4 regions of the Sporosarcina sp. FSL W7-1349 genome follow, and region 2 is predicted to be linked to each of the others. Evidence: riboswitches for the same ligand, from Rfam matches in the RefSeq annotation. Region 2 holds a riboswitch; each other region holds the start of a gene.
The links. A riboswitch is a leader RNA that binds a small molecule or an ion and turns the genes downstream of it on or off. The one in region 2 is predicted to bind S-adenosylmethionine.
Positions count from the first base shown of each region.

Region 1: it holds a riboswitch for S-adenosylmethionine, as region 2 does, so the genes downstream of both, MKY41_RS00525 (methionine ABC transporter ATP-binding protein) here and metK (methionine adenosyltransferase) in region 2, are expected to answer to the same signal.
Region 3: it holds a riboswitch for S-adenosylmethionine, as region 2 does, so the genes downstream of both, MKY41_RS17045 (bifunctional homocysteine S-methyltransferase/methylenetetrahydrofolate reductase) here and metK (methionine adenosyltransferase) in region 2, are expected to answer to the same signal.
Region 4: it holds a riboswitch for S-adenosylmethionine, as region 2 does, so the genes downstream of both, metA (homoserine O-acetyltransferase MetA) here and metK (methionine adenosyltransferase) in region 2, are expected to answer to the same signal.

Region 1 is NZ_JBBOOK010000001.1:91,710-99,276, reverse strand. Features, by position in the region: gene MKY41_RS00535 (MetQ/NlpA family ABC transporter substrate-binding protein) at 1-282, opposite strand, end outside; gene MKY41_RS00530 (methionine ABC transporter permease) at 299-967, opposite strand; gene MKY41_RS00525 (methionine ABC transporter ATP-binding protein) at 964-1,971, opposite strand; SAM riboswitch class I at 2,152-2,260, opposite strand; gene MKY41_RS00520 (pyridoxal phosphate-dependent aminotransferase) at 2,407-3,573, shown strand; gene MKY41_RS00515 (hypothetical protein) at 3,785-3,997, shown strand; gene MKY41_RS00510 (DUF2269 family protein) at 4,033-4,473, opposite strand; gene MKY41_RS00505 (ASCH domain-containing protein) at 4,483-4,818, opposite strand; gene ribH (6,7-dimethyl-8-ribityllumazine synthase) at 4,887-5,351, opposite strand; gene MKY41_RS00495 (bifunctional 3,4-dihydroxy-2-butanone-4-phosphate synthase/GTP cyclohydrolase II) at 5,364-6,557, opposite strand; gene ribE (riboflavin synthase) at 6,573-7,223, opposite strand; gene MKY41_RS00485 (bifunctional diaminohydroxyphosphoribosylaminopyrimidine deaminase/5-amino-6-(5-phosphoribosylamino)uracil reductase RibD) at 7,205-7,567, opposite strand, start outside.
Region 2 is NZ_JBBOOK010000003.1:301,868-309,434, reverse strand. Features, by position in the region: gene MKY41_RS20105 (gamma carbonic anhydrase) at 1-217, shown strand, start outside; gene metK (methionine adenosyltransferase) at 541-1,746, opposite strand; SAM riboswitch class I at 1,937-2,056, opposite strand; gene pckA (phosphoenolpyruvate carboxykinase (ATP)) at 2,239-3,825, shown strand; gene MKY41_RS20090 (alpha/beta hydrolase family protein) at 3,901-4,692, opposite strand; gene MKY41_RS20085 (NUDIX domain-containing protein) at 4,682-5,143, opposite strand; gene MKY41_RS20080 (transposase) at 5,191-5,499, opposite strand; gene MKY41_RS20075 (putative motility protein) at 5,585-5,767, opposite strand; gene MKY41_RS20070 (Dps family protein) at 5,830-6,279, opposite strand; gene yidD (membrane protein insertion efficiency factor YidD) at 6,433-6,669, shown strand; gene MKY41_RS20060 (metal ABC transporter solute-binding protein, Zn/Mn family) at 6,800-7,567, shown strand, end outside.
Region 3 is NZ_JBBOOK010000002.1:614,440-622,006, forward strand. Features, by position in the region: gene MKY41_RS17010 (hypothetical protein) at 1-1,123, opposite strand, end outside; gene MKY41_RS17015 (hypothetical protein) at 1,255-1,956, shown strand; gene MKY41_RS17020 (hypothetical protein) at 2,278-2,700, opposite strand; gene MKY41_RS17025 (MerR family transcriptional regulator) at 2,681-3,154, opposite strand; gene bioB (biotin synthase BioB) at 3,572-4,576, opposite strand; gene MKY41_RS17035 (biotin transporter BioY) at 4,577-5,170, opposite strand; gene MKY41_RS17040 (histidine kinase) at 5,375-5,560, opposite strand; SAM riboswitch class I at 5,749-5,853, shown strand; gene MKY41_RS17045 (bifunctional homocysteine S-methyltransferase/methylenetetrahydrofolate reductase) at 5,934-7,567, shown strand, end outside.
Region 4 is NZ_JBBOOK010000001.1:12,687-20,253, reverse strand. Features, by position in the region: gene MKY41_RS00120 (hypothetical protein) at 1-585, opposite strand, end outside; gene MKY41_RS00115 (acyl-CoA dehydrogenase family protein) at 701-1,852, shown strand; gene metA (homoserine O-acetyltransferase MetA) at 1,894-2,802, opposite strand; SAM riboswitch class I at 3,072-3,178, opposite strand; gene MKY41_RS00105 (AbrB/MazE/SpoVT family DNA-binding domain-containing protein) at 3,384-3,653, shown strand; RNA gene ssrS (6S RNA) at 3,706-3,900, shown strand; gene MKY41_RS00095 (DUF1273 domain-containing protein) at 4,024-4,641, shown strand; gene MKY41_RS00090 (hypothetical protein) at 4,656-4,802, opposite strand; gene MKY41_RS00085 (gamma-glutamyl-gamma-aminobutyrate hydrolase family protein) at 4,939-5,658, opposite strand; gene MKY41_RS00080 (thioredoxin family protein) at 5,677-5,994, opposite strand; gene MKY41_RS00075 (GNAT family N-acetyltransferase) at 6,063-6,857, opposite strand; gene MKY41_RS00070 (DUF3231 family protein) at 6,955-7,464, opposite strand.

The sequences.
Region 1 (7,567 bases), on a different contig from region 2:
GAATAGGTTCGCATCGATATCGCCGCTGTTCAACGCATTGTTCGGCTGGATATAGTCACTGAATTCTGTAACTTCCACTTTATAGCCTTTTTCTTCAAGGCCCGGAATGATTGCTTTTTTCAACATATCACTATATGGACCTGCCGTAGCACCGAATGTCAATGTTTTGCTTTCTTCTGTTGCTGCTGAATCATCTGCATTTTCCGCTTTCTCTTTCCCGCCACAAGCAGCAAGAGCCGCTGCCAGCACAACGGCAAATAGAGTCAATAAAAACTTTTTCATCTTCTTCTCTCCCTAATTATCGTTTATCTATAGCTTTTGAAACCCGATCTCCCGTAAATTGGATCAACTGCACTAATATGATGAGTATGGCGACTGTTACGATCATGATGGAATCGTCATATCGGTAATACCCGAACCGGATCGCCAAGTCCCCGATCCCTCCTCCACCGACAAATCCCGCCATGGCGGAATAGGCAACGAGACTGATGACTGTCAACGTAATCCCTTGGACAATGCTCGACTTTGCTTCAGGCAAAAGAACATTCCGGATGATCATCCAAGGGGAAGCCCCCATAGCGATCGCTGCCTCGATGACCCCTTTGTCGATTTCCCGCATGGACGTTTCGACAATCCGTGCGAAAAACGGGATGGCCGCTGCCGAAAGGGAGACACTAGCCGCGCCCGGGCCGATGATTTTCCCGACAATCAATTGAGTTAATGGAATCAATGCCACGAGCAATATAATGAACGGGATTGACCGCACCATATTGACGACAAAACCGAAAGTGGAATTGATCAGCCGGTTTTCAAGGAATAAACCTTTGTCTGTGACGAAGAGCAGAACACCCAAAGGAAGCCCGATGATAACCGCGATGGCCAGCGAAATACCGATCATATAGAGCGTTTCGCCAAATGCTTTCGTAATATCGGGCATCATCTCGATGATATGTGGCACATCAATCATTTCTCCAGCACCTCCACGTTTGCCTCTTGTCCGACCATAAAGTCGATCGCTTTCTGGATTTCATTCGGTTCACCCTGCAACTCCATGAGGAAAGTGCCGAGCGGCATTTCTTGAATATACTCAATAGAGCCGTGCAGGAAGTTCCCTTTGACATGGAAATGTTGCATCGTATCGGAAATGACGCTCTTCACGGCGACGTCCCCTTTGAATTTCACCTTGACCAATGTCCCGGTGCATGTCTCCAAAATCGCTTGCGGCACGTCAAATGAAACCACACTGCTGATGAACTCTTTCGTCAACGGCTGTTTTGGATCGGAGAAAATGTCATACACTTGTCCTTCTTCGATCACTTTTCCGTCCTGCATAATCGCCATCCGATCGCAAATTTCCTTCACGACATTCATTTCATGAGTAATCAATACGATCGTGATGCCCAATTCCCGATTGATTTTTTTCAGCAACCGCAAAATCGATGTCGTCGTGTTCGGGTCCAGCGCAGATGTCGCTTCGTCGCAAAGCAATACGGATGGATTATTAGCGAGCGCTCGGGCAATGCCGACCCGCTGTTTCTGTCCGCCGCTTAGCTGAGCGGGATAGACGTCCCGTTTATCCGCCAAGCCGACCATCTCAAGCAATTCGGTGACCCGTGCCTCCACTTGGTTTCCCGGAGTTTTGGCCGCTTGCAGTGCAAAGGCAATATTTTCATAGACCGTCTTCTGGCTGATGAGGTAGAAATGCTGGAAGATCATTCCGATTTTTAGTCGGGCTTGCCGCAATTTCTTCCCTTTCAGCTTCACCAAGTTTACATCATTAACTAAAATGGTCCCTTTAGTCGGTTTTTCTAACAGATTCATGCAGCGGAGTAATGAGCTCTTTCCCGCTCCTGAATAACCGACGATGCCGAATATCTCGCCTGTATTGATGTCGAGGGAGACATCATCCACGCCTTTTACAATGCCAGCCTTCGTCCTATATTCTTTTGTCAGATTTTCAATCCGGATCATGTGGCTCTCCTCTTTCTGCAAATCAATTACGCCTTGGCGTAATTGTGTTCAGATTTTGAATCGAGGCTCGAAATCTGCGACATCCGCCGGAGGCTATATTATTATTCAACACTCGTTGAATAAAAATAAAAATAAAAAACTTCTTCCATTTCATCAACGAAAGAAGCACTGAACTATATCAGCTTATCTCTCAGAATGAAATTACACTCTGTAGGACTTGGCACCTTCCTTGATTGCAAGGGGTTGCTGGACGTCATCGGGCCTTTCCCTCGGTCGCTCTGGATAAGAGTTGTTATTTATTTAGAAACCCAAGGCTTATCATAAGCCCATTTTAAAAAAGAGTCAAGTTATTTTGACATTATTCTATGTGATTGCAGGCGGTCTCGTATTGTATGTATACTATTCAATAGAATGAATGAGAAAAGAGGAAAAAGAATGGCGATTTCAAATCGATTGAAAGCATTACCCCCGCATTTTTTTACCGAATTAATTGGGAAAGTCGAGGCAGCACAGGCGGAAGGCCGGGACGTTATTAATCTAGGCCGCGGCAACCCCGACCAGCCAACCCCTCCCCATATTGTCAAAGCGTTGCAGGAAGCGGCGGAAGATCCGGCGACTCACGGCTATTCCCCATTCCGGGGAACGAAGGAACTCCGTCAGGCGGCGGCCGACTTTTACAAGCGGGAGTTCGATGTGTCAGTCGACCCGGAAACCGAAGTGGCTGTCCTCGGGGGAACAAAAATCGGAGTGGTCGAATTACCGCTTGCCATCATGAATGAAGGGGAATTATTGCTCCTTCCCGACCCAGGCTACCCGGACTATCTGTCGGGTGTGAGCTTGGCGGGCATTCGCTATGAAACGATGCCGCTTCTCGAAAAAAACGGCTTCTTCCCGGATTTCAGCAACTTGTCCGACCGTCAAAAACAAGAAGCGAAATTGATGTATTTGAACTACCCGAGCAACCCGACAGGCGTGACTGCCACCCTCCCGTTTTTTGAGGAAACGGTCGCATTTGCCAAGGAACATGACATTTACGTGTTGAATGATTTTGCCTACGGTTCCATCGGGTTTGACGGAAAGAAACCGATCAGCTACCTGCAGGCAGAAGGAGCGAAAGACGTCGGCATCGAGATGCTTTCGCTATCCAAAATGTACAATATGGCAGGCTGGAGAGTCGGATTTGCAATTGGGAATGCGGAAATCGTGGAAGCGATCAACTTATTGCAAGATCATTTATTCACGAGCGTTTTCCCTGCCGTCCAACGGGCTGCTATCACAGCATTGACGGAAAGCCAGCAATGTGTAGACGATCTGGTGGCACTCTATGAAAGCCGACGAGATGTCCTCGTTGCAGAATGCCGGCGGATCGGATGGGATGTTACACCGCCGACAGGCTCGTTCTTCGGCTGGTTGCCGATTCCGGAAGGCTACACAAGTGAGCAATTCGCAGATCTTCTTCTTTCCAAAGCTGATGTCGCCGTCTCGCCGGGCAATGGGTTCGGGGAGCACGGAGAAGGCTATGTCCGTGTCGGTTTATTGGAAAGTGAAGACAGAATCAGGGAAGCCATATCCCGGATTGAGAAACTCGGTTTGTTTTCATAAGTGATCAAAGAGTATCCATTAGCATGTGCTTGTTTTCGGCAGGCCGGACAATTTCTATGAGTCCGGCTTGCTTTTTTCAATTGACCCCTTCCTCTTTCCCCAAACGATCGATCAACGTTTCCAATAGTTTATTCAGCGTGTCGATGGAATCTTCCTGTGCCCCATTCCCTTGTTTCAATTCATCAATTTGTTGCTGGAGTTGGTCTAATTTTTGCTGTTACTGAGCGTCGGCAAGCTTATCTTCGTTGAAGGCGACGACAGCGCCAATATCCTGCGACCCTTCATCCATCTGCATCCTGTTGTCGTAAAATGGTGGTTGTCGGAACAAACTAATCGCTCCTTATTCTGGCTCTCCCTTATCATTTTACTATATGTGAATGAAGGCAATCTGGGAACCCAAGCGAAAGAGGCCGCCCTTTCATAAGGACAGCCTCTTTCTGCTTTTCTCACATATGTATTTCACCAAAGCATCGGCTTTTGCACCATTAGCCAAAGCATAAGGAGCAGCAGGCCAATGTACATCCAAGAAGTCGATCTAAGCCGATTCAAGACCTGTTGCTTATCGGTCGATTGTTGGAAATTTTTCAGGACACTTGTGAACCCCTTCGCCAAGAATACGACGGATACCAACATGATCGCCCATGTCAGCAGAATCCAGGATGAATACCAAGGCCATGGACCGATGATCAGTAAAACAACACCAGTGAAGACTAAAACATGACCTGCATGCATGACCATCCGGATGGTCGCTTGAATCACCGAGAGATAAGCGGATTCCACCTTTCGCTCGGCGCCGCGCAATCGCCGGATGATCGGCAGCAGGACGAATAATGGGCCGATGGACAAAACGGCACTGAACACATGCAAATAAACAAAGAGATTATAGATGCCAAACTTCATGACCTAGCGTCATTTCTGCACTGGGCTATACTCATGTACCCATACAGACATTGTCGGAAACCAAGGCATTTTTTCATGAATCGCCAACATCGCCTGCTTGTACTCTTCCACTGTCGAATACCCTTCCGTCTTCGCATCTTCATCTGTCAATTCACCCAACGTCTGGGAATAAAGCTTGTCGATCTTGAATTCATTTCCATTCAACACCATGATTTCTCCCGGGTAGGCATAGACCCCATTCCGCCGGGTCGCCGTCTTTTCCCCATTGATCACTTTTTCAACATCTTCAGGAATGGTGACGAGCCTTTCAATAGAGCAAGTTTTCTCAGGATAATTGTTAGTCATCTGTGTTCCCCCACTTTCAATTGATTGCCCATCCCATTATATCGGTATTCGGACTAATAATCGAGGGCTTACATCTCTTGTAACAGATTCGCCATTTCAATTGCGGAAGCCGCAGCATCCCAGCCTTTATTTCCGGCTTTCGTCCCCGCCCGTTCGATCGCCTGTTCAATCGTGTCGGTCGTCAGTACGCCGAAAATGACCGGGATCCCTTCCTGCAAGGAAATGGCCGCCACGCCTTTCGCAACTTCATTGCAAACATAGTCAAAATGCGGTGTCGACCCGCGGATGACGGTGCCTAGCGTGATGACCGCATCATACTTTCCGGACGTTGCCATTTTCTTTGCCGCAAGCGGAATTTCATAAGCACCCGGCACCCAAGCGATGGCCACATCCTCCTCGCTCACACCATGCCGACGTAACGCATCCTCCGCGCCGCTCAACAATTTCCCTGTAATGAATTCGTTGAAGCGAGCGACAACGATTCCAATCTTCAATCCAGTTCCGACTAAATGTCCTTCAAATGTCACTGTCATGTCATTTCCCCCTTAGCTGTGCAATAAATGCCCCAGTTTCTCTTTTTTCGTAGCCATATACTGTTTGTTTTCCGCTTTCACCGGCATTTCAATCTGAATGCGCTCTGTAATTTCCAAACCATGCCCCGCTAGGCCGGTGATCTTCCGCGGATTATTCGTCAATAAATGCATGGATTGCACTCCTAGGTCACGGAGGATTTGCGCACCGATGCCATACTCCCGTAAATCATCAGCAAACCCGAGCTTTGCATTGGCCTCCACCGTGTCATATCCTTCTTCTTGAAGTTTATAAGCCTTCATTTTATTGACAAGCCCAATACCCCGGCCTTCCTGCCGCATATAGAGCAAAACGCCCCTACCAGCCTTCTCGATTTGAGCAAGCGCGGCGTGCAGCTGAGGACCGCAGTCACAACGGCAAGAGCCGAACACATCGCCCGTCAGGCATTCCGAATGGACCCGGACAAGAACATCTTCCCCGTTCCCGATTTCACCTTTCACTAGGGCAATATGTTCACGTCCTGTCAATTTTTCAATATACGTGACAGCAGTGAACTGGCCGAAATCGGTCGGAAGTTGGACTTCCACCACACATTCGACCAGCTTCTCACGACTTCTTCGATAAGCAATCAAGTCCTGAATCGTCAGAATGACAAGATCAAATCGTTCTGCAATGAGATTCAAATCAGGGCGTCTCGCCATCGTTCCGTCTTCATTCATAATTTCACAAATGACGCCGACCGGTTCCGCACCTGCGAGTTTCGCCAGATCCACTGCCGCCTCGGTATGTCCCGCCCGTTTTAAAACGCCGCCCGGCTTGGCAATCAACGGGAAAATATGGCCCGGTCTTCTGAAATCAGAAGGAACCGCCTGTGCATCGAGCATGGCAAAAATGGTTTCCGATCGTTCAAATGCCGAGATGCCGGTGTGGCATTTCGCATGATCGATGCTGACGGTGAATGCCGTACCGTGCGCATCACTGTTCCGGTCCGTCATGAGAGGAAGGTCAAGCTGATTGGCTTTCTCCCCTTCAATCGGAACACAAATCAAACCTCTTCCTTCCGTCGCCATGAAATTGATAATCTCCGGTGTGGCAAACTGGCCAAGCGCCACGAAATCCCCTTCATTTTCACGGTCTTCGTCATCCACTACGATGATCGGTTTTCCTTTTTTGAGCTCGTCAATCGCCTTTTCAATTGTTGCGAACAAAGTAAAAGACCTCCTTTAACTGAGAAAACCGTTTGCGGCCAATGTTTCCATTGTTACGCCGCCGACAGCTTTCTCCTCTTTTTTTGCTAATAGCTTCTCCATATATTTCGCGAGCATGTCACATTCAACATTCACTTGTTCTCCTGCTTTTTTTGCGCCAACGATAGAGTCTTCCTGAGTAACCGGAATGAGAGAAATGACAAACCCATTTTCCGTCACTTCGAAGATGGTCAATGACGTGCCATCCACGGTCACCGAGCCTTTCGGAATCAAATAAACCGACAACTCGGGAGGAATGGCGATTTCCATATAGATGGCATTATCATGTCTTCGGATACGGATAATTTCACCAGTGCCATCTACATGGCCGCTGACAAAATGACCGCCGAACCGGCCATTGGCTGCCATGGCGCGCTCTAAATTCAATCGGCTGCCAGTGCGAAGTGTGTGAAGAGTTGTCGATTTCACAGTTTCGGGCATAACATCCGCCGTAAACTGATCGGCCGAAAAATCCGAAACGGTCAGACAGACTCCGTTCACCGCAATACTATCGCCTTTCTTGACGTCTTCAAGCACTTTGTGGCAACGGATAGCCAGTTTCAATGAATGCGGCCCTTGTTGAACGGATGATACGGTGCCGATCTCTTCTACGATACCAGTGAACACGGAACAGTCCCCTCCTTTCGAAACTGGGGGTCCAGTGTGAAAATGATGATTTGGACAGCACTGTCGCTTCCGACATAGGCTGTCCCCGGCGTCCTGAGATGCCGATCGAACAAAATACAGATAGGATACTTTCCACCATGGGGCAAACGGGTGGTGAGGAAAGGAATTTCATGAAGTACGGTTTCCACGTCAACCAAAATCGCATTATGGGTATGGCGGAGGTAATGGACATCGGTCCGTGAAGCTTCCAATGTGGTCCATTTGCTGTCCCCAATACGCGTGGAAAGGCGGCCATCGAGGGTGACGGCGACTTTCATGGTGACGTTCGGATTACCATATGTGAT
Region 2 (7,567 bases):
CGCCATCGTGTTGGATGGAGCGGAAATCGGAGAAGGCGCATTTGTCGGGGCAGGCAGTTTAGTCCCTCCGGGTAAAAAAGTGCCGCCCCACACATTGGTCATGGGCTCCCCCGCTAAAGTCGTGCGTGAACTAAACGACGACGATAAAAAAGATATGGAACGCATCGTCCGGGAATACGCGGAGAAAGGGCAGTATTATAAGAGTTTGCAAAACTGATTGGGTGGAATGAAGCTGAGGGCAATTGAAAAGATAAAGTTTGGCGCTTGGATTGAGGTATCAGGGTTCGGTGTAAGATAACAGCGCTTGGCACAAACTATCAGCAAGTGGATCTAAGTATCGGCTGTTGATGCAATGTATCAGCGTTTGAAATGAAGTATCAGTCATTGGAGCAAAATATCAGCATATGGCGCGGGTTATCAGCACTTGACTCAATACATCAAAGATTGATGAGAGTTATAGCGTGAGAGTACAGTATCAGCGCTTCGCAAAATCCAAAAGGAAGGCCGCCATTTTCGGGCGCCCTTCCTTTAATCATTCAATCATCCAATCACGCGCTCCGCCAACTCCCTGAGCGCATTCGCTTTATCCGTCTGTTCCCATGGCAATTCGATATCGGTACGTCCGAAATGTCCGTATGCCGCCGTTTGCTGATAAATTGGGCGGCGCAGGTCGAGCATTTTAATAATGCCGGCCGGACGCAGGTCGAACAACTCTCGTACCAAGTCCACTAATTTGCTCTCTTCAATTTTACCGGTGCCAAATGTATCAACATTGATCGAGACCGGTTTAGCCACTCCGATTGCGTAAGCCAGTTGTACTTCACAACGATCCGCCAAATCTGCCGCCACAATGTTTTTCGCTACATACCGTGCCGCATAGGAGGCAGAGCGGTCAACTTTCGTCGCGTCTTTCCCTGAAAACGCACCGCCGCCGTGCCGCGCATAGCCGCCGTATGTATCGACGATGATTTTTCGGCCTGTCAGACCCGCATCCCCTTGAGGGCCCCCGATGACAAATCTTCCGGATGGATTAATGAAATATTTTGTGTCTTCATCCAACAACTCTTCCGGAACGACCGCACCGATGACGACTTCTTTCATATCCCGGGTGATCTGCTCAATGGTCACTTCTGGATGATGCTGCGTCGAGATGACGATCGTGTCGATCCGTACCGGTTTATTCTCCTCATCGTATTCCACTGTCACTTGTGTTTTTCCGTCCGGACGCAAATAAGGGAGGATTTCCTCTTTGCGCACTTCGGACAGGCGACGTGACAATTTATGTGCCAAACTGATCGGCAAAGGCATTAATTCCGGTGTTTCATTACAAGCAAATCCGAACATGAGACCTTGGTCTCCTGCCCCAATTGCTTCTAACTCTTCGTCCGTCATCGTCCCTTCCCGTGCTTCCAATGCTTGGTCAACTCCTGCTGCAATTTCAGGAGATTGCTCATCGATGGAAGTGAGAACCGCCGATGTTTCCCAGTCGAATCCGAATTTCGCGCGTGTATATCCGATTCCCTTCACCGTTTCCCGTACCACTTTCGGAATATCCACATACGTAGTTGTCGTAATTTCACCTGTGACCAAGACTAGCCCGGTCGTGATTGTTGTTTCGCAAGCCACCCGTGCATTCGCATCTTCCTTTAAGATGGCGTCGAGGATAGCGTCCGAAATCTGATCGCACATTTTATCCGGATGGCCCTCGGTTACAGATTCTGACGTGAACAATTTACGGTTTGACATACAATTTCCTCCTATATCCTACGAGATTGATACGGTACTCATAAGTCCCATGTTAAGTTTGTCCAGAATGAAGTACAAACTTTAAGCCATTTCGAGCTTTAACACGAGGGATAAAGGGCAATCTAATAAAAAAAGCCCTTCACTCACGTAAAAACATGAGGAAAGGCATGATTTCGAAAAGCACCTTTCACTCTTATCGTTCAAGGAATTTTACCTTGGTCCAGGTTTGGCACCTTCTCGCAGACGATTATGTCTTTGCAGGTTGCCGGGTTTCATAGGGCCTGACCCCTCCACCAGCTCGGGATAAGAGTATCCGTTCATACCTATGCTACGAAATTTTTTCTTCCTTGTCAACAATGTATGGCAATTGTGTCTAATTCATTGAGGTTGCAAATTAGTGTAGATTATTATTGGTAATGTGTTATACTATTCGTGAATTGTGATGGACACCCAAAAATTTAGGGATTATATGCAAAGGACGGTACTTACATTATGATTTCAGCGAAAATTGGCGATGCACTAAAAAATCTTCTTGCAGGAGAAAATGTAAACATCCAGCTTTCGGTGCCACAACTGGTCGAAAAGGCGACTTCCCGTGGAGAGGCTCAGCTTACAGCAGACGGAGCCATCACTGCGCGGACAGGAAAATATACAGGACGTTCCCCGGAAGATAAGTATATCGTCGAGGAAGCGTCTTCCAAAGACAAAATTGACTGGGGCAAAGTGAACCGGCCGATTTCCTCCGAAATTTTCGATTCCTTATATACGAAAGTGCTGGATCACCTTTCCAAAAAGGATGAGCTTTTCGTTTTCAAAGGATTTGCAGGTGCAGATAAGGACTCTCGCTTGGCTATCCAAGTCGTCAACGAATATGCATGGCAGAACCTCTTCGTCCACCAATTGTTCATCCGTCCGACGGAAGAAGAATTGAAAACGCACGAAGCCCAGTTCACCATTCTGGCGGCTCCTTCATTCAAAGCAGATCCGGCTGTAGACGGTACTCATTCTGAGACTTTCATCATCGTTTCACTTGAAAAGCGCATTGTTTTGATCGGTGGTACGGAATATGCTGGGGAAATGAAAAAATCCATCTTCTCCATCATGAACTACCTTCTTCCTGAACAAGGTGTCCTTCCGATGCACTGCTCGGCGAACGTCGGCGAAGCAGGCGATGTTGCCCTATTCTTCGGCCTTTCCGGCACAGGGAAAACGACACTTTCAGCGGATGCTGACCGCAAGCTGATCGGTGACGATGAGCACGGTTGGTCCGATAATGGCGTCTTCAACATCGAAGGCGGATGCTATGCAAAATGCATCAACTTGTCCGAAGAAAAAGAGCCGGAAATCTTCGGTGCGATCAAATTCGGTTCAGTTCTGGAAAACGTCGTTATCGACGAAGATACACGCATTCCGGATTACGATGATAACTCGTTGACGGAAAACACGCGTGCAGCTTACCCGATTCAGAATATCGAGAATATTGTCATGCCGTCTGTCGCAGGCCACCCGAAAACCATCGTCTTCTTGACGGCGGATGCATTCGGCGTATTGCCTCCGATTTCAAAATTGACGAAGGAACAAGCGATGTACCACTTCCTTAGCGGATTCACTTCTAAATTGGCAGGTACAGAGCGTGGCATCACTTCTCCGGAAGCAACATTCTCCACATGCTTCGGATCACCGTTCCTACCGCTTCCAGCGATGGTCTATGCGGAAATGCTAGGAAATAAAATCGACGAGCACAACGCACAAGTCTTTCTGGTCAACACAGGCTGGACTGGCGGCGTCTACGGCGTTGGGAAACGGATGGATCTGAAATATACACGTGCGATGGTCCGCGCAGCATTGGCGGGCAAACTGAACGATGTGGAAACCGAAACGAATGAAATCTTCGGACTCCAAATGCCGGTTGCCATCGAAGGCGTTCCGAGCGAGGTATTGAACCCACGCAACGCTTGGGCGGATTCAGCGGCTTATGATGAAAAGGCATCAGAATTGGCGGGACTTTTCCGTGAGAACTTCAAAAAATTCGGTCATGTGTCAGAGGATATCGTCCAAAAAGGCGGACCGATCGCCTAATAAATACGCGACCCCAGGTATGAAATCATACCTGGGGTTTTTTGGTACCTGTTTTATTGGTCGTCCACAGGCACCTTAAACGGTCTGTTCTTTCATCCAGAGACAGGCGTCCCGGACGGTTTTCGCATTGATGGCAGGCGGGAAATAGTGGGTATAGTCAGGGAAATACCAAGTATCGTACGGCTTCCCGTGTTCGCGTAATGCGTCTTCCAATAGGATCGCTTGTTCAAAGGAAACATTATCATCTTTCATTCCGTGAATAATTAAAACAGGACACGCGATTTCATTCACCCGGAAGAGGGCGGTCCGTTCCCGATATTCATCCGGCATATTATTCGGCGTTCCCCCGATGACGCGTTTCATCATCCGCCGCATATCTTTCCGTTCCTTGTATGTAAAAACGATATCCGAGACGCCTGCCCAGGTGACGACGGACGCAATGTCTTCGCGTAAAATGGCTGTCCATAATGCCATGATGCCTCCTCTTGAAAAGGCAAATAGGTGAATCCGTCCGTCCCGCAGTTTCGGGGACTGCTTTAAGACATCCACCCCATGGACTGCATCCAATCGATCGGCGCCGGCGAATTCATCTCGTCCTTCCCCTCCACGATTCCCACGATAATAAGGGGCGAACACGACAAATCCTTGTGATGCGAACTGGGCGATGCGGGCAGGCCGGACCATGCCGACATGCTGAATGCCACCACGCAAATAGAGGAGACCTTCATACTCCCCTTCCGCAATCGGCTCAGCGAGAAGCCCTTTCACCCTCAGACCATCCGACCAATAGGTGATTTCCTCTAATTGGACATTCGGGTTCGGGGACGGGTAAGGTCTTCGATGATAAATCATTCCATCACTCTGCATATGCTTCCACCCGCTTCCTGATTTGCTCCATCCCGGTGCCTGTCATATGGAAACTTAACTCGCCACAAGTCTCGATCTCTTCGTCCGTCAACCACAAAGCGCCTTCCGTTTCATGAAGTTCCGGGTGTAGTTCGATCGAGTCGACTGTCCCCGTGAAAACCGCCTTGCAAAACGTCTGGTTGCTGCGTACGACGTATTCGGCCACGTGGGCCAGGCCAGAAATGGAGACACCGGTCTCCTCCATCGTCTCGCGAACGGCCGCTTCCTCGATCGTTTCCCCTTCTTCTGCCTTTCCGCCAGGGAACTCGATACCGCGTCCGGGATGCCGGGTCATTAGCCATTTCCCTTCATGCTTCAGCACAACGAGGACGTGTCTCGCTTCCATTCCATCCGGATTCTTACCGAATGTCAGCTCCACACGTCCCCCGTTGACATCCGTAAAAACCATCATGTCACTTCACATCCTTTTGTTCAGTGTAGCGAAGGACAAAACCGTTTTCAACGGAAATATGGCAGTTGTTCGATGAACCGCTTCGACTCTTCATCCGTGAATTCATGAATCAGTGCATAAATCATCATCGTTCTCCGGTCCACGTCATAATTGTCTTTGTCAGAGTGATACGGAACGTAAGGAAGATGAGCACGAAGGAAATTCCGGAATTCCAAACGGTCCATTTGATTGAAAATCCGCTTGAAGACGGGCGCAGCCTCCCTCGTAATTTCCACTTCATATTCCCACGGAGAATCATGGGGATGCGGATATACTTGCTGATTGACGACCGATACGTATAATTTCATCTTTTCCATACGAACCATCCTTTTTTCCGGTTAGTATGGTCCGTGCAAAACAAAACATGCACCTCCGTTATGGAGATGCATGTCTCTTCCGCAATTAAGCTTTCACATCGACGGAAATCCCTTTAGTAGGATGTGCGGCAACCGGCTGAGCCGGCAAACTGTCCAACATTTCTGTCGCCGCAGCTGTGTTCATCGAGAGGGCTTTCGTCATCACACTCATTTGGACAGTGGACTGCAAACTGCGCAGTTGACTGGCCATCATGGAGTTGATATCCATTTCCCATCCCTCCTTTCACACTTCTACTATCGGTTTTTCCCTCTTGTTTTCAAGGCGGGCTTTTATTTATTATCCTCTCCGAGGAAGGCATTCAGCATCCACTGGTGTTTTTCGATGCTTTGATACGTCGCATTCAATAGATCCTCGGTCATATCATCGCCGTCTTTTGCAGCGAGGTCCATTCCCTTTTTCAGCGATTTCATGATTTTATCGAAATCCTCCACCAAGGTTTGAACCATGCCTTCCGCCTTCTCGCTTCCGCTCGCTTCTTCCACGACAGATTGCTCCAGGTGCTCTTTTAGCGTGGCAACCGGATTTCCACCTAGTGTCAAAATACGCTCGGCGATTTCATCCATATGTAGCGTAGCCTCATTATAAAGTTCCTCGAATTTCGCATGGAGGGTGAAGAATTGATTCCCCTTTACATACCAATGGTAATTATGGAGTTTCGCATACATGACTGACCATGTGGAAACCTGTGTGTTCAACTCTTCTAATAGCTCTTTAGACATAAAAAACAGCTCCTTTTATCTACTCTATTCCCATTCAGCGAACGTTTACTCATGGATGATGGAAGGCTTTTGCTGAATGAAAAATCATCTCTCTTTTAATTTACCACAGATAGCTCTAGAATAAACATAATGACATATTCAGGAGTAAATAATTTGAAAAAATTGCTAATCGGTTTAATTAAAATATATCAAAAAGTCATATCTCCACTGACACCTCCCTCTTGTCGCTTCTATCCGACTTGTTCCCATTATGGTATAGAGGCCATTGCAAAACATGGAACGTGGAAAGGGGGATGGTTGACCATCAAACGGATTTCAAAATGCCACCCATTCCATGAAGGCGGATTCGATCCTGTTCCGGAAAAAGTGGAAGAAAAGAACAAAGTGTAAGTTCGGTCTTGTGAACCGGACTTTTTTCTTTTGTATAAATGGGTTGTCAAAACCCCGACTCTTATGTATGATAAAAAAGCGCACTACCTAAATCGTAATCATTACTATTAAGAAAAGGAGATTCAGAATGATGGGATACAAACGATTTTTTATTCTTTGTCTATCGGTTCTTTTCTTGCTGAGCGCTTGCGGCAAGAATGAGAATAACGAAGCGAATGAGAAAGACGAGGAAACATTGACTGTCTATACGACGGTTTATCCGCTTCAGTATTTCTCGGAACGGATTGGCGGCAGCCATGTCGACGTCCATTCCATCTATCCTGCCGGGGCCGATGAACATACATTCGACCCAACTCAAAAGGATATGATGGCCCTTGCCGACGCGGATTTATTTTTCTATATCGGACTTGGACTGGAAGGTTTTGTGGAAAATGCAGAAAAAACTTTGAAGAATGAGCATGTGAAATTGATTCCGACTGCGGACCTGATTCCGGAGGAGCAGCTTGGAGAGGGACATAGCCATGAAGACGAGGAGCATGGGCATGACAAGCACGACGGGCACGAGCATGACGAAGGAGAACATGATGGCCACGGGCACGAATCTCATCTGCATGACCCGCATGTATGGATCTCGCCAAATCTGAGTATCGAACTCGCTACCTCTATCAAAGAGGCGCTTATCGATGCAGCACCTGAAGCAAAAGAGGAGTTTGAAAAGAATTTCGAGCAATTGAAAGAAGACTTGGAACAACTGGATAAGAAATTCCAAGAAATGGCTGACGAAGCTCCGAATAAAACCTTTTTCGTGTCCCATGCCGCTTTTGGTTATTTGGCAGATCGCTACGGTTTAGACCAAGTCGCAGTCGCAGGCCTAAATTCGCAAAGCGAACCATCTCAA
Region 3 (7,567 bases), on a different contig from region 2:
CATAGCCGAGCATTGAATCCACCCCTTCTTTCGGGCTTGTGAAATCCGTAAAGTAATACATATGCCCCGTCTCGTCGAACACCGGGCTGACATTCGATTCCGTCCCTTCATCCGAAGGCAGTTTCACGTCCTTCTTCCCGACAACCGAATTCCAGAAGCCATGGACGTACTTTCCGAAGTAGCTGTTCTGCAAGCTGACCGCTTCCGGGGAAACCGCCCCGTCAATGAATTCCGGCACATCCGACAGGGCGTACTTCTTCGTCTCACCTGTCGCCGGGTCCGCCATCACGATCCCTTTCACGTCAAACCCATTCCGGGCTGTAATAAAATCCCCGTACGTCCGGATATAATGCGGTTTCCCTTCCTCGTCAATCTCCAGTTGGACATCCCCGTAGAAGATCAAGTCCGGGTAATCCATCCGAATATGGCGTTCCACTTGTTTGTGGAAGAAGGAGGACGGGGTATAGGCCATTTCCGATTTGACAAATTTCGGATTATCCGCCGAATCGGTCGCGCTCATCGTGAAATAACCCGGTGTCGTCTTCCCGTTCAGCCATTTGAAAAAGCCCGAAAATTCGACAGGCGCGATGTAGACGAAGTCGCCGTTCACTTTCTGGATCTGCAAATGCCCGAGCTCATAATAGCTCGTGTTCGGCACTTGGCCGAATGCCTTTTTCATTTTATTCCGCGCGAATTTCGGCGGAACGCTTGCGGGGGTCTTCGTCTCATCAAATGCTTGGATCTCCACTTGCTGGTCCATCTCCACCGCCTTGTATTTCTGGTTGGCATTGAACAGCGGCGCGCTAAGCATATACACTCCAAGGATTAGCGTGCCAAGGAACAGAACACCTTTCAAGAAGCGCTCCTTGCCAGTCGCTGCCAAGGTTCCCAATAGAGCCGCCACTACAAGTACAATCCAAAGGGATGTCCAATTCCTGTCCATGTTGGTGATGTAATAGAATGCGAAGATAGCGAGCGCTGCAACAATCACCAAGCCAGCCGACGCTTGCCATTTATTGAAATGAAGCCGTGTGTCTTTCTCCTTTGCCGCTGACGTTAAAGGTACAACGATCAACATCGCTAGAATTCCTGCAACAATCGAAAAAATAAGCAAATTGATCATATGAAACACTCTTTTCCGTATTAAGATTTGGTTATCTATTATACGATGGAAAGACCGGAACGTTTCATCGGATTGTTGAAACTTTTCAAATGGGCAGGTCGTAAGAAAGAAAAGCGGAAAGGGGAACTGGCATGGGAAGGAATTTATATGACGAAACGATTGCCACGGGGAAGATGAAGCCGAAGTGGTTCTTTTATTTAATCATCATCGCGATCTTTTTAGGATCGGGGCTCTACGCGACAGGCTATGCCACTTATTCATTTCTCGTCATGGGCGAATGGTGGATGGTTCTTCTATTCGGCAGCTTTTTCGCTTTATTCCTTGGAATTGCCTTCAAGATTTACCGTCTGACGCAAAATAAAAAGCCGACGAAGATCATTGCGGTGGCAGAGGAGGAAGCGTACACCATTTACGCCATCAATGAATGGACCGAAGAGGAGAAGGTGACAAAAATCCACTACGGGACCATGGATCGGATACTGATCGGCGTTTGGACAAATCGCGGATTCAAAGGCCGAAAAAGCGATTACGTCGGAGCCCGGCTCATCATTCGCCACCCTGACGCGGACGGAGAAATGATCTATACTTCTTCTGTTGTTTTCGACGAAGAGGTCCTGACCGGGTGGAATGAACGGATCCAAGAGTTCGCCATCCCCGCGTCCATTACGTCCCTCATCATTTCGGAAGTGCTGCCGGAACAATTCGACACGCTCTTCCAAACAATCGACGCCCAGCCTTTTGATGGCAGCTTCTCAGTCAAAGAGTTTTTTGAGAGACAGGATCAGCTTGTCATGTGGCATGCGGATAGGGACCCTCTTTCAGATAGAATATAAGTAAAAAGCACAGATTGAACTCTGCGCTTTTTATTGTCTGGGCTAGATATTCGTTCATCCACAGTCTGTGCCGATAGCGAAACTGGATGACTTGTAAGCAACCCAAGGGCAGGCGCAATCAAGGTCAAGTGAAATACAACGAATAACCCCAATTCCGATACATCGCTATGCAAAAATGACGCCTGATAATTGTAGATTAACAAAGCTGTGTATTTTTACTATAAAAATACCCTTTAGACAAAGCATATCCAAAGGGTAAAGTACCATATCCATCGTGACTTTATGTTACAGAAATTTTCGAACACTTCTGTCACTGTAGCGCTAACCAGTGGGCTGTCTTTTCTTCATAGTGGTGCCCAGTATGATCAAGGTAACATAGATTACGATGGCAATTGAATCTATAAACGTATTCCTGAGTGCTGAAACTTCAAGTAGTGCCGTTATGCCAAGAATGACCATCAATCGGACGATTAGGATGGCCACGATCATCCATGCAGCAAAATGGACCTTCGATCGCTCACTTTGAAATGACATGAATATGAATGCGATGCCGAAGACCAGATTTTCCGCCGTTATAATGTGCCAAACATACGTAAATACCGTCCGGGTATCTATCGGCATGGCTCCAAAGTCGAGCGTCGGCAGCACAACGGATTGCCCGTTCCATGCATGCGTGACGGCAAACAGCACCGCAAGAATGCCTGCAATCAGATAATAAAAATTCCTAACCTTGATGTTGATCACAACCCTCCTCAAATATTTTTGGTTCAACCTCTCGGATATCCTTGTAAAGTTCACGGACGAATTCTGCCAACCTTTGATCGCTTTCGTTATTAAAATCTCTTAACGTTTCAGCTGCTATATCGAGTAGCTGAATGACCTTTTCCAGATGCTTAATCTTCTTGCGCGTTGCTGCGTTCTTGGCATCAAGAAACGCAGCAACCTCTTCGCAGTATACGGAATCCATGCTTTCCATCTTGTGGAAACCAAATTTCCCTTTGATTTCGTCAAGAGAAAAGTCCGCATACCGCATAATCTGAACATTCATCAAGTCTATGAGGTCCTCCTTCGAATACCTGCGGTACCGATTGTCTTTCCGAGACGGCGAAATAATCCCGATCCGGTCATAATACCGAAGTGTATCCTTAGACATCCCAAGTATCTGCGAAGCCTCTTGTATAGAATAAAGTTTTTCCATGAATCCAGAATAACATTTGAGTTGACTCCAGTGTCAATTCATTTTTTTGAATTCCTTTTTAAATCAAAATATTATGCCCGGTGCATTTTTCGATTAAACGCTACCTCGCCCCTCTCCCATATTCGGTCGAGCTTCTTCCATTTCCGCAAGTGGACGTTTTATCATTTCTTTTAATGTCTGTTTGGTATCGGTTGGTTAACCTGTTTCAATCGTCTCTGGGTTTTGTGCTTTTTTTGATTTGGGAAATACCGCTTGAAATGGCGATCCTACGGTTTTCAAACGTGAATGAAGATTATTTGAAAGAAATCAAAGGCATATAAATCCCGACACCGGATTTTGAATTAATGCGGGATCAGCACTGCAAATGGCGCCGTATACGAAAAAGGACTCCCTCGATCAGGAAGTCCCTTCGTTTAATCAAACCGAAACAGGTTCTCTATTCAATGGTTCCAAGTCCACTTCAAAGCCAAGATCTTCGAGCATTTGGCGATCGCGGTCGCTTTCTTGCCCTTCTGTCGTCAAATAATCCCCGATGAAAATCGAATTCGCCGCGTAGAGTCCCAGCGGTTGCAAGCTGCGCAAGTTTACTTCGCGGCCTCCGGAAATCCGGATTTCCTTCGAAGGATTGATGAAGCGGAACAGACTTAATACTTTCAAGCAATAGCGCGGGTTTAATTCATCCGTCCCGCCGAGCGGTGTCCCCTCCACTGCATGGAGGAAATTCACCGGGATTGAATCGGCGTCGAGCGCATGAAGGCTGCGTGCCATCGAAACAACGTCTTCTTTCGTTTCGCGCATCCCGACGATGACACCCGAGCAAGGGGAGATGCCCGCGTTTTTTGCCAGGCCGACCGTATTTACCCGATCATCGTATGTATGCGAAGTCGTGATGTTCTCATGATGATTGGCGGATGTGTTCAAATTGTGATTGTATCGGTCGACGCCAGCTTCTTTCAGCCGTACCGCCTGCTCCGGCTTTAGGATGCCGAGGCATGCGCAGATCGTCATGTCTTGATGTCTTGACTTGATTTCCTTTACGGAATCAATGACAATTTCCAATTCGCTGTTAACCGGCCCGCGTCCGCTCGCCACGATGCAGTATGTGCCCGCGTTGACTGCAGCTGCGCGCTCGGCGCCCGCCACGATCTCTTCCTGTTTCATCATGGCGTATTTCTCAACAGGTGCCTTGGACACGATGGACTGCGCACAATAGCCGCAGTTTTCCGGGCAGAGACCGGATTTCGTATTGATGATCATGTTCAGCTTCACTTTATTCCCGAAGTGATGTTTGCGAATTTGGTACGCTCCGTGCAGAAGCGGCAATAAATCCTCATCTGGACTGTCTAGGATGGCCAGCGCCTCTTCGTCCGTCAATTGGTAGCCCTTCAGCACTTGTTCGGCCAACTTGTTATAATCCCTCATTTATCCATGCCTCACTTTCAATATCTTATACATGCGATGACCGAAAATCCCAGCCAAAACCGCAAGCAAGATGTCTTTTGGCAGCGGCGGCATCATCCAAATCCAAGCTACTTTATACGTAAACGCATCTGGGGCCGCTGCCCAGAACTTATACGCAAAATACAACCAGTTCGTGCCTAGGACGTAGTTGACCACCATCGCGGCAAGAGCAGCTACGATGTACCTTTGCAATTTCCCGTTTTTCTCTACGATTTCCCCTGCTACATACGCTGTTAAGATGAAGGACACGACAAATCCAAATGTCGGATTTAAGATAAACCCGAATCCGCCTTGGAATTTCGAAAATACCGGTGCCCCTGCGAGTCCGATACACATATAGACCGTCATCGCAATTGCGCCAATCCGACTTCCAAGTAGAAGCCCGGCGAGAATCGCAAAGAACGTCTGCAAAGTGATCGGCACTCCACCGATAACAAGAAACGGTACAAACGACGTAATATTGGCACCGATCATCATCAGTGCGGCAAACATCCCACTATACACAAGCGTCAAGGCACTTATGCCACTTTTCGACTTCACTGTTGCTGTCCCCACTTCCCACACCCCCCCGCGTTCAGTTATCTTTATCAGAATAAAATATAACTCATTTTGTGTCAATGTAATATTAAATATAGTTAACACATAGAGTGTCTTAAAAGTGGCCTGATCGTAAACATGCCTGATTAGAAAGCTAGCCCCGAGCCAAGATTTAATAATTTCCTGACAAAAAAAAAAAAACGGATGGCTTATCGCCACCCGTCAGTTTTTTCCTCCTTCATTTTTCGGGAAAAGGAAAAACGAAATGCCCCCGCTCACGATCATTGCTCCAATGGTAATGAATACACGAGATGTCGGCGGGACTTCCTGATAATTTTTACTCAACATCATCCAGCTGAACCCGCCGACAACGAACATAATCGGGATGATAAATTTCAAAGCTCTCAATCATTTCACCCTCTGCTTGCTTTGTTCTGATGCTTTCTATAATACCACACTCCTGGAACAGAATTCGCTTTTGGTAAAACAGACCCTACTCCTCCTAATCCGATACATTACTCGGGATTTTCAGAAAAGACTTGACGTCAGGGCTTTTTAACGATACGATGTTTTCAACAATTCAAATAAAATAATGATTCTTATCAAGAGAAGCTGAGGGAACTGGCCCGGGGAAGCTTCAGCAACCAGCCGGGCGGCAAGGTGCTACCTCCAGCAGGCCTCAATCGCCTGGAAGATAAGAAGGAGTGAATATACACGTCTAAAGCCTTCTTTCTGAATGAAGGCTTTTTTTACTTTAATTAAGAAAGGGAGAACAAAATCCATGTCATTGCTAGATAAATTGAAAACCGATGTGCTGACCGCTGATGGTGCCATCGGGACTCTACTTTATTCGTATGGAATCGACTTTTGCTATGAAGAATTGAATGTTGAAAAGCCTGAAATTATTGAAAAGATCCACCAAGATTATATCCAGGCGGGAGCAGACGTCATTCAGACGAACACTTACAGCGCGAACGCTCTGAAACTGGCACGCTATGGCATGGAAGACCGGGTGAAAGAGTTCAATGAGGCAGCCATCCAGATTGCGAAGAAAGCGGCGGCTCCCGGCGGACAGTTTGTGCTCGGTACGATTGGGGGCATTCGCGGCATCCGGAAAAGCGATGCTACCTTGCAAGAAATCCAGTCGATCGTCCAGCAACAGGCGCAACATTTGCTGATGGGAGATCCAGATGGAATTTTGCTCGAAACATATTACGATTTTGAGGAATTATCCGCTGTCGTCCAGTTGCTTCGCACTATGACCGACACCCCGATCATCGCCCAAGTATCGATGGATGAACCGGGCGTGTTGCAAAACGGTCTTTCCTTGAATGAAGCACTTCATCGATTGGAGGCGCTCGGTGCGGATGTAGTCGGCGTCAACTGTCGTCTCGGCCCGTTCCATACAAACCAAGCATTTGAAGAAGTCACTTTGCCGGAGAAGGCATTTTTATCCGCCTACCCGAATGCGAGCCTTCTTGACGTAGAAGATGGCCGGATCGTCTATGTATCCGAAGCGGATTATTTCGGCCGGGCCGCCCTGTCCCTTCGCAATGAAGGGGTCCGTTTGATCGGCGGCTGCTGCGGTACGACACCGAAGCATATTGAAGCGGCGAAAAAACAGCTCGCCGGACTGGCGCCAGTCGTGGCGAAAGAAGTGAAACAGCAGAAACCGGTCGTCATCCGGGAAGCAAAACCGGCTGTCAACGAACCGATCCACGAAAAAGTGAAGCGGGAGCGGTCTGTCATCGTCGAACTCGACACGCCGCGGACACTAGAAATTGAAAAATTCGTCGAAGGTGCCAACTTGCTGAACGAAGCAGGTGTCGATGCCATCACAATGGCCGATAACTCGCTCGCCTCGCCGCGGATCAGCAATGTTGCAATGGGCGCAATCTTGAAACAACAGTACAACATCCGGCCGCTCATCCATATTACATGCCGTGACCGTAACCTGATCGGCTTACAATCACATTTGATGGGGCTGGATGCGCTCGATATCCAAGATATTCTAGCCGTTACGGGAGACCCGACGAAAGTGGGCGACTTCCCGGGTGCAACCAATGTCTACGACGTCAACAGTATGGAATTAACACAACTGATCAAGCAGTTGAATGAAGGGATTTCCTTCTCCGGCAAACCGCTGAAGAAGAAAGCATCCTTCTCGGTCGCAGCCGCCTTCAACCCGAATGTCCGGGTGGTAGAGCGTGCCGTCAAGCGGTTGGAGAAGAAAATTGAAAGCGGCGCAGATTATTTCATCAGCCAGCCGGTTTATTCAAAAGAGAAGATTGAGGAAATCTACGAAGCGACGAAACATCTTGATACACCGATTTTCATCGGCATCATGCCGTTGACGAATATCCGAAACGCGGAATTCCTGCATAATGAAGTGCCAGGCATCAAATTATCGGACGA
Region 4 (7,567 bases), on a different contig from region 2:
TTCGAAAAAGATGGATCGCAAATGATCCAATCTCCTCATGATTTTATCAATGAGGCCTTCTTGGTTGTCCAACCGTTGCATCACTTCTTGTTGTGCACTCTCATAATCCGCTTTCCACTCCACCATCCGATGCTGGGCTTCCGTTTGCTCCCCTAACCGGTTTACCAATTCCTTATTCAGTTGTTCCAGATGATCCAATCGTTCTTTCATTTCTTCTACTGCTTTCCAGATTGGGAACCATTGCTGCTCTATGGATTGCTGGAATTCTGCCTGCAAGCGAATATGTTCTAGCTTGATTTTATTGAAAAGCCCAAGCATCTCTTCCCTCATTGCCTCGTCTTGCTCCTCCTGATGCCGCTTGGCAAATGACTGTTCCTCTATCAGTTGATGCTGAATCGCTTGCATCCGTCTTTGCTGACGAAGCACATTTTCCAATGCGGAGCGCTGTTGCCTGAATATCGACTGCTGTTCTTCCTTCCAATCAGTGAGGAAATCCTTTTTGAACGAGTCCTGATTCAGCCCTTCCATGCTTCCGTTATTCCGATAGATGGCGGAATGATGATCGGTGTTCATATATAAGCCCATATGACCCTCCCTTTCTTACTTATCTTATGCCTTGTAAAGAATTTAGCTACTTGAAATCAAATCCTATAAGTTTAGTGGTATTATAAAAAGAGAAGGTCATGAGGAGTGTATAGAAATGGAAACATTCATCAAAACGGAGAAGCAGAAAAAGCTTTTACATAAGATCAATGAACTGAAACCTCGTTTTAAAGAAAGAGAACCACAATTGGATGCGCTCGGTTCTTTCCCCTATGAGGACTTCCAAGATTTGAAGAAAATCGATTATCATCGGCTAACTTTGCCAAAAGAGTACGGCGGCCAAGGATTGGGCTTGTATGAATATATTTTAGCCCAAGAAGCGATTTCAGAAGGCAGCGGATCGACTGGTCTGTCGATCGGTTGGCATAATGGGATCATTCTGCAATACGTCGAAAATCGGCATTGGGACGAGGAAGCCGCAGATTGGCTCTTGAAGGAGATTGGAAAAGGAGCGCTCATCAATACGGCAGCTTCCGAAAACAATGCTGGGAGCCCGTTGCGCGGCGCACTGCCGACCACGACTGTCAAAGCAGCTGGAGATGAATTGATTGTCCATGGGGAGAAGACTTACACTTCGGTCTCCCCCGTTCTCGATTACTTCCTTGTGACAGCGACCAACGAAAACGACGAGGTGGATCTGATCATCATTCCTCGCCATGCTCCTGGCGTGTCGATCAAAGAGACATGGGATATGCTGGCGATGCGCGGCACGGCTAGCCATAACCTGGTATTAGACAATGTGAAGGTGCCGGTGTCCAACATCCTTCAGCGTAACTCATTGAAGAAGCCGGAAAACAAAGGATGGCTACTCCATATTCCCTCATGTTATATCGGGATAGCAACAGCTGCCAGATCGCATGCGTTGGAATTTGCCACTTCCTATGTCCCGACGTCCTTAGGCAAGCCGATTGCCGAAGCACCGAACATCAAGCAGCTAATCGGCGAAATGGAGCTGGAACTGGCAACGGCACGCCATCTTCTTTACGGTACGATTGAGCGCTATGAACAGGCAAAGGACCGTTCCCATTTCGACGAGGCGCTCAGTGTTACGAAAGTGGCCGTCACCAACGCAGCGATCCAAGTCGTGGACAAGGCGATGCGCATTGTCGGATCCCGCGCATTATCCGAATCCAATCCGATGCACCGGTATTATTTGAACGTACGGGCAGGTCTTTATAATCCACCGATGGAAGACATGGAAAAGACGAAACTCGCTCAACAGGCGATTCAAAAGTTCTTAAGTAAATGAAAAAACGCCTCGCCAATCGACAGATCGGCGAGGGACAGCCCTTAATTCCATTCGTAAGGGGTTTGTTGGTAAACATAGTAGTTCAGCCAATTGGAAAACAAAAGATGTGTATGGGAGCGCCAGGAGTTGACCGGGCTTGCATTCACATCGTCGTTCGGGAAATAGTTTTCAGGCAGTGCAATATCGATGCCTTTTTGCAAATCACGCTCGTACTCTTCAGCCAACGTCGTGGCGTCGTATTCCAGGTGGCCGGTAATCATAATATGCTTTTCATCTTTGGAAATGATAATAAAGGCTCCTGCATCGTCCGATTTGGCCAATAGGATTAAACGTGGATCGTTTTCGATATCTTCCAGAGCCACTTCCGTATAACGGGAATGCGGTGCTTTGAATTCATCATTGAATCCGCGGGCCAGATTGATCGTAGGATCGGTCAACGTATGATCGTAGACCCCGGAGCACTTATGAGGAAGCTCATGCTTATTAATGCCGTAATGATGGTATAACGCGGCTTGGGCCCCCCAACAGATATGGAGCACGGAAGTGACATTGTCCTTCGACCAGTCCATGATCGTTTTCAATTCTTCCCAATAATTCACATCTTCGAATTCCAAATGTTCGATAGGGGCACCCGTGATGATCATTCCGTCAAAACGGCGGTTTTTTACTTCATCGAATGTTTGATAGAAGGCGTCTAAATGGAATTTGCTCGTATTCTTCGATTCATGTGTAGCCATCGTCATGAACGTAATATTCACCTGCAACGGCGTATTTCCCAACAGCCGTAGGAGCTGTAATTCGGTCTTCTCCTTTTCCGGCATCAAGTTCAAGATTATAATATTCAACGGACGAATATCTTGTGAAACGGCCCGGTCCTCGTCCATGACAAAGATTTTTTCTTCTTTCAGTAATTCGCCTGCCGGCAAGTGTTTCGGAATATTAATCGGCATAACCCATCTCTCCCTTTTCATAATATCTACTCAATTACGCCTCGGTGTAAATACGTCCAAATTTTGATTGGCCTTCATTTCTGCGTTCTTTACGGCAATTTAGAAACTGGACGTCGAGTCCTTTAGTTGCCAACCTTAACTCATTTCAAAATCTTTGACATACGCCGGAGGCCCTTAACTGAAATCAGCCAGCTGACATTAGTTAAAATCAAATACAGAAAACCCTCTTTTCTATATGATAAGAAAAGAGGGTTTTGTCATTCGCTCTGTTCTTATCTCTCAAGAATTCAATCTTGATGGAAGTAGCACCTTTCTCACGGAGTGGAGGTTGCTGAAGCGTCATCGGGCCAGGTCCCTCAGCTTCTCTTGATAAGAATATTTGATTGTATTGTTTAGGCTATCCTTAATTATACTATTAAAAACTGGAAAGTAAACGTCCTTTTCTCTGAGTTTAGAATCTTCTGCTTGATACCCGATAATTTCTGTTATAGGACTTTTTCTTATTTCTGGCGTTTTTTTTATTTTCCAGTACAATGAAGATAAGTTATATAAAAAATAGAAGTAAAGGAGAATTCAACTATATGCGAAGTTTAGGTATTGTGAGAAAGGTAGACCAGTTGGGCCGCATCGTCATTCCAAAAGAATTACGAAATACGTTGCAACTAGGTACAGGGACTCCGATGGAGATTTTTGTGGATGAGGATATGATCCTATTACGCAAATACACAATCAGTGAAGCCTGTGCTGTAACAGGTGAAGTGACTCCGGAAAACAAGATGTATTCCAACGGCATGTACTTGAGTCCGAAAGGCGCCCAGATTCTTCTGGACGAAATTGCACAGAATCAATAATCGTGGAATTATTTTCTATTGAAAACAATCCACTGCTCGTATATAATCAATATACAAGCTGCATTGTTCGTATACACATTAAGTTTTAACCTTTAAGCTGTAAAAGGGAGTTTTATATAAGAACTGGAATGGCAGGCCCGATTTCTTAGGCAATCGGGACAAACAGGAACGTTCTTGCGAACACCCACTTTGAGGAGTGGTGGTTTAAAACTTTCATGATTAACGATACGGCAAAGGCGGCTTTTCTAAAGCTTATTATATCAATGTTTATAAGCAAGCGCCGTCCAAATTGGGCGGTGTTTTTTTGTATTTACAAGAGGATTGGGGTTAAAACGGGGATAAAATTGTTTCCAAATATCACTACCTTTTGATGAAATATAAGAAAATAGGTAATAAGAGGAGGCTGCCATTGAAACGGCTAGTCATAACAGGCTATAAACAACATGAACTCGGTATTTTCGATGAAAAACACCCCGGCATCCGCTTTGTGAAGAAAGCGATTGAGAAACGGCTGACTTCTTTATTGGATGAGGGACTGGAATGGGTGCTCATCAGCGGACAATTGGGCGTCGAGACATGGGCGGCGGAGGTCGTTCTGGATTTGCAAGAGGAATACCCCGATTTGCATCTCGCCGTCATGCCGCCTTTTTTGGAGCAAGAGAAGAACTGGAACGAGACGAAACAGGAGAAATATCATTCCATCGTCGCCCAAGCCGATTTTTATAAACCACTCACCAATAAACCATATGAAGCGCCGTGGCAATTCATTGAGAAAGATAAGTTTTTCTTGAGGAATTCAGATGGGATGCTGCTTGTGTATGACGAGGAGAATGAGGGATCGCCAAAATTTGTCAAGCGGATGGCGGATCAGTTCGCGGAGAAAACCGGTTATGTAGTACTCTCGATTACGGCGGATGATTTGCAGGTCGTCGCGGAAGAGGAACAGTTGCAGGATATGTACCAAGCTTCCGATTTTGACATGTCGTGAAGCTTGGTTTTTGTTCATTTCTTTGGATTGATCTTATTCTTATTCTCTTTTTTGGCTGCATTGTTCTGCCCGATCACTTGGAGGTCGTCCACGCTTCGGTCATAGCCATATCCGTATTCTTCCCGGTCTTTTTGGTTCTTGTTGTTTTTATTCGCAGTCATTCGTATCACCTCCACTCTGTTAGACTGTTCTCTTCCGGTGCTTTTATGCGAAAAGATTGGATTGCTTGCACTGTTCGACAGTTTGATTGTAAATCAGATCTTTCATTCCATAATAAAAAGCCGAGCTTCGGATCGCTCAGCTTTTGTCTCGTCTTTTCGCGCACGCTTGAATGAAACTGTTGAAGATGCGCAAGGATGGGGCATCTCCCGCCACGGCAAGACGCTCCGGATGCCATTGGACCCCAAGGAGGAAGTTCCCTTCCCGGCCCTCGATCGCTTCCACAATCCCGTCGTTTGAGAACGCGGAAATGCGAAGCGACGCCGCCACTCTTTTTACAGACTGATGATGAAAGGAATTCACTTGGAGAAGAGGTTCCCCAACGATTTCTTCCAGAACACTCCCACTTTCCAGTTTCACTGTATGAGAAGGATGAGATCTCGGGGCTCTTTGGGCATGTTGCAAGACGGGACGATCCATCTGACCTTCCACATCCTGAAATAAATCCCCTCCAAACGCGACATTCAGCAATTGGATACCACGGCATATACCCAAAATTGGTTTATCCGCCGCTTTCATTTGCCCTACTAAGGCGATTTCCATCCGATCACGTGCCGGTGACACTTCCCCAAGCTTCGGATGCGGTTCCTCCCCGTAGCACTGGGGATCGATATCCTTCCCTCCTGTCAGCACCAAACCGTCCAGCAAGGAAGCCGCCTGCTCCGCCTCTTGTTCTACGTCGGCTGGGATGATGAACGGCAGCCCTCCCGCCAGCAAAATGGCAGCCATGTACTCGGGATCGATTTCATGTTTTCCATCGACGTTCATATTCGATGTCAATCCGATGACTGGTTTCATGCCACGCCTCCCTAAACCTTACTGGTCCAGTCCGTTGATGAAGTTCTCGATTTCCTCTTTCGACTTCCGGTCTTTGCTGACAAAACGTCCGGTTTCCTCGCCATTCTGATATGCGACGAAGCTTGGAATCCCGAAAATGTCCATTTCTTGGCATAAGTCAATGTAATCATCACGGTCCACATATATAAATGTATATTCCGGATAGTCCGCTTCGATTCCCGGTAAAATGGGCTCGATCACCCGGCAATCCGGACACCAGTCTGCGGAAAACATGAAAATCGTCCTTCCATCATTTTTCAAGGTATTGAATTGTTCGATTGATTCCAGTTTCTTCATTTCCCAATTCCTCCAATTTGTATTTACGCTTTGGCGTAATATCTAGTTTTTTCATTCTTAGACAGAATTCAATTAAAACTCCACATGCCCCATTTTCCGATATCGACAAAGCCGATCCGCTTGTAAATGGTTCCCGCATCCGGATTATCATAAAATAAACAAAGCATTTTGCTCTCGTCCAGCAATTCTTTGCACAGTACCGACATGCAGTAGGAGGCGAGCCCTCGCTTTTGATGTTCCGGGAGAGTCCCTACCCCGACTATCATGGCCGATTGGCTATTTTCGGCTGTACTGGAAGCCGAGCTGATGATTTGTCCGTCTTTCTCGATGTACCAGGTCCGTCCACTGCCGTTGTGCAGCGTTTCCCTATTCCGTTCGACGTCGAATGTGCTGGATGCAAATTCGGGAACCCCTCGCAATTGCTCCACAATCCGTTCCGCATCGTCCGGGACCGCTCGTTTCACTTCAATGTGAGACGGAACCTTTTGCAGCCGGTCTGCCTGCTCGCATTTTGCATAATGGAGAATCCGCGGATCGGCCGGTTGTTTATCCAAATATGGCTCGACTTGGCGGATGATCGATTCGATGCCGGAGAGAAATTTGAAATCATGGTCTTCGTTCATGATTTTTGCAAACCCTTCCGCATTGAACTCATCTGGCGCGTAGACAATATAATTATCAATGAATTTCAACAGGATAGCGCGCAACCGCCCACTTTTTGCGAATTCGCCCCATAACATCTGAATCGGGTTGTCGAATCCATACACCTCGATATCCCCGATGATGAATAAATTTTCCGCCGGTCGTTCCGATACGAATTGCAATGCGTTTCTCCGATCGGCTTCCGTTAATTTTCGGATCATGGACCATCCCCCTTTCCTCGATTTTACAGCAAAAAAATGCGAAAAGAAACTTGCCTGGTTTTCAGGCATTTCCTTTTCGCATTTTTTCGGTATTTATTCAGGAGGCTGGTGAATCCTTATGGAGAGGGGGTGGGATGATCCAGCCTTTTTCCTTGTTCATGCGCAGCAACTTGCCGCCGAACATCGCTTTTGCTGCTTGGAATTTACCGAACATCATGGCGATATCCTCTCGTAGACACTGGCCCATCACTTGGCTGATGGAAACCATTGCTTGTCCAACGTTTATCGAAACGGCAGCGCTGATTTCCGGATCCATGAACCGGGCACCTGGAGGAATTTCCTCCGCATCGGCTTTTGGCCTTTCCGGCAGGGACGGTGGCGGAGTGATCCCATTCTCTTTCAAAACCTTTTCGAGTTCCTTATTTTCCGACCGCATCTCTTTGACCGCTTCATCCAACAATTCAATCAGGTCACGATCTCCTGCATGGTTCATGAATGCTTCATACGCGCTAATCAGCCCGTTATTCGCACCTACGTATGCCCAAATCCCGATCACTTCTCCGTAATGCAACGGTTGCTCTTTCGGATTCCCACTTAAAATACCCAATTTCAGCCATCCTCTTTTCATTATTTTTTCCCCTGCTATTCCGGGTCACTCCTATTATGTGAAGTTGGCGTTTTCCTATACAGATTTTCACAATCATAATTAC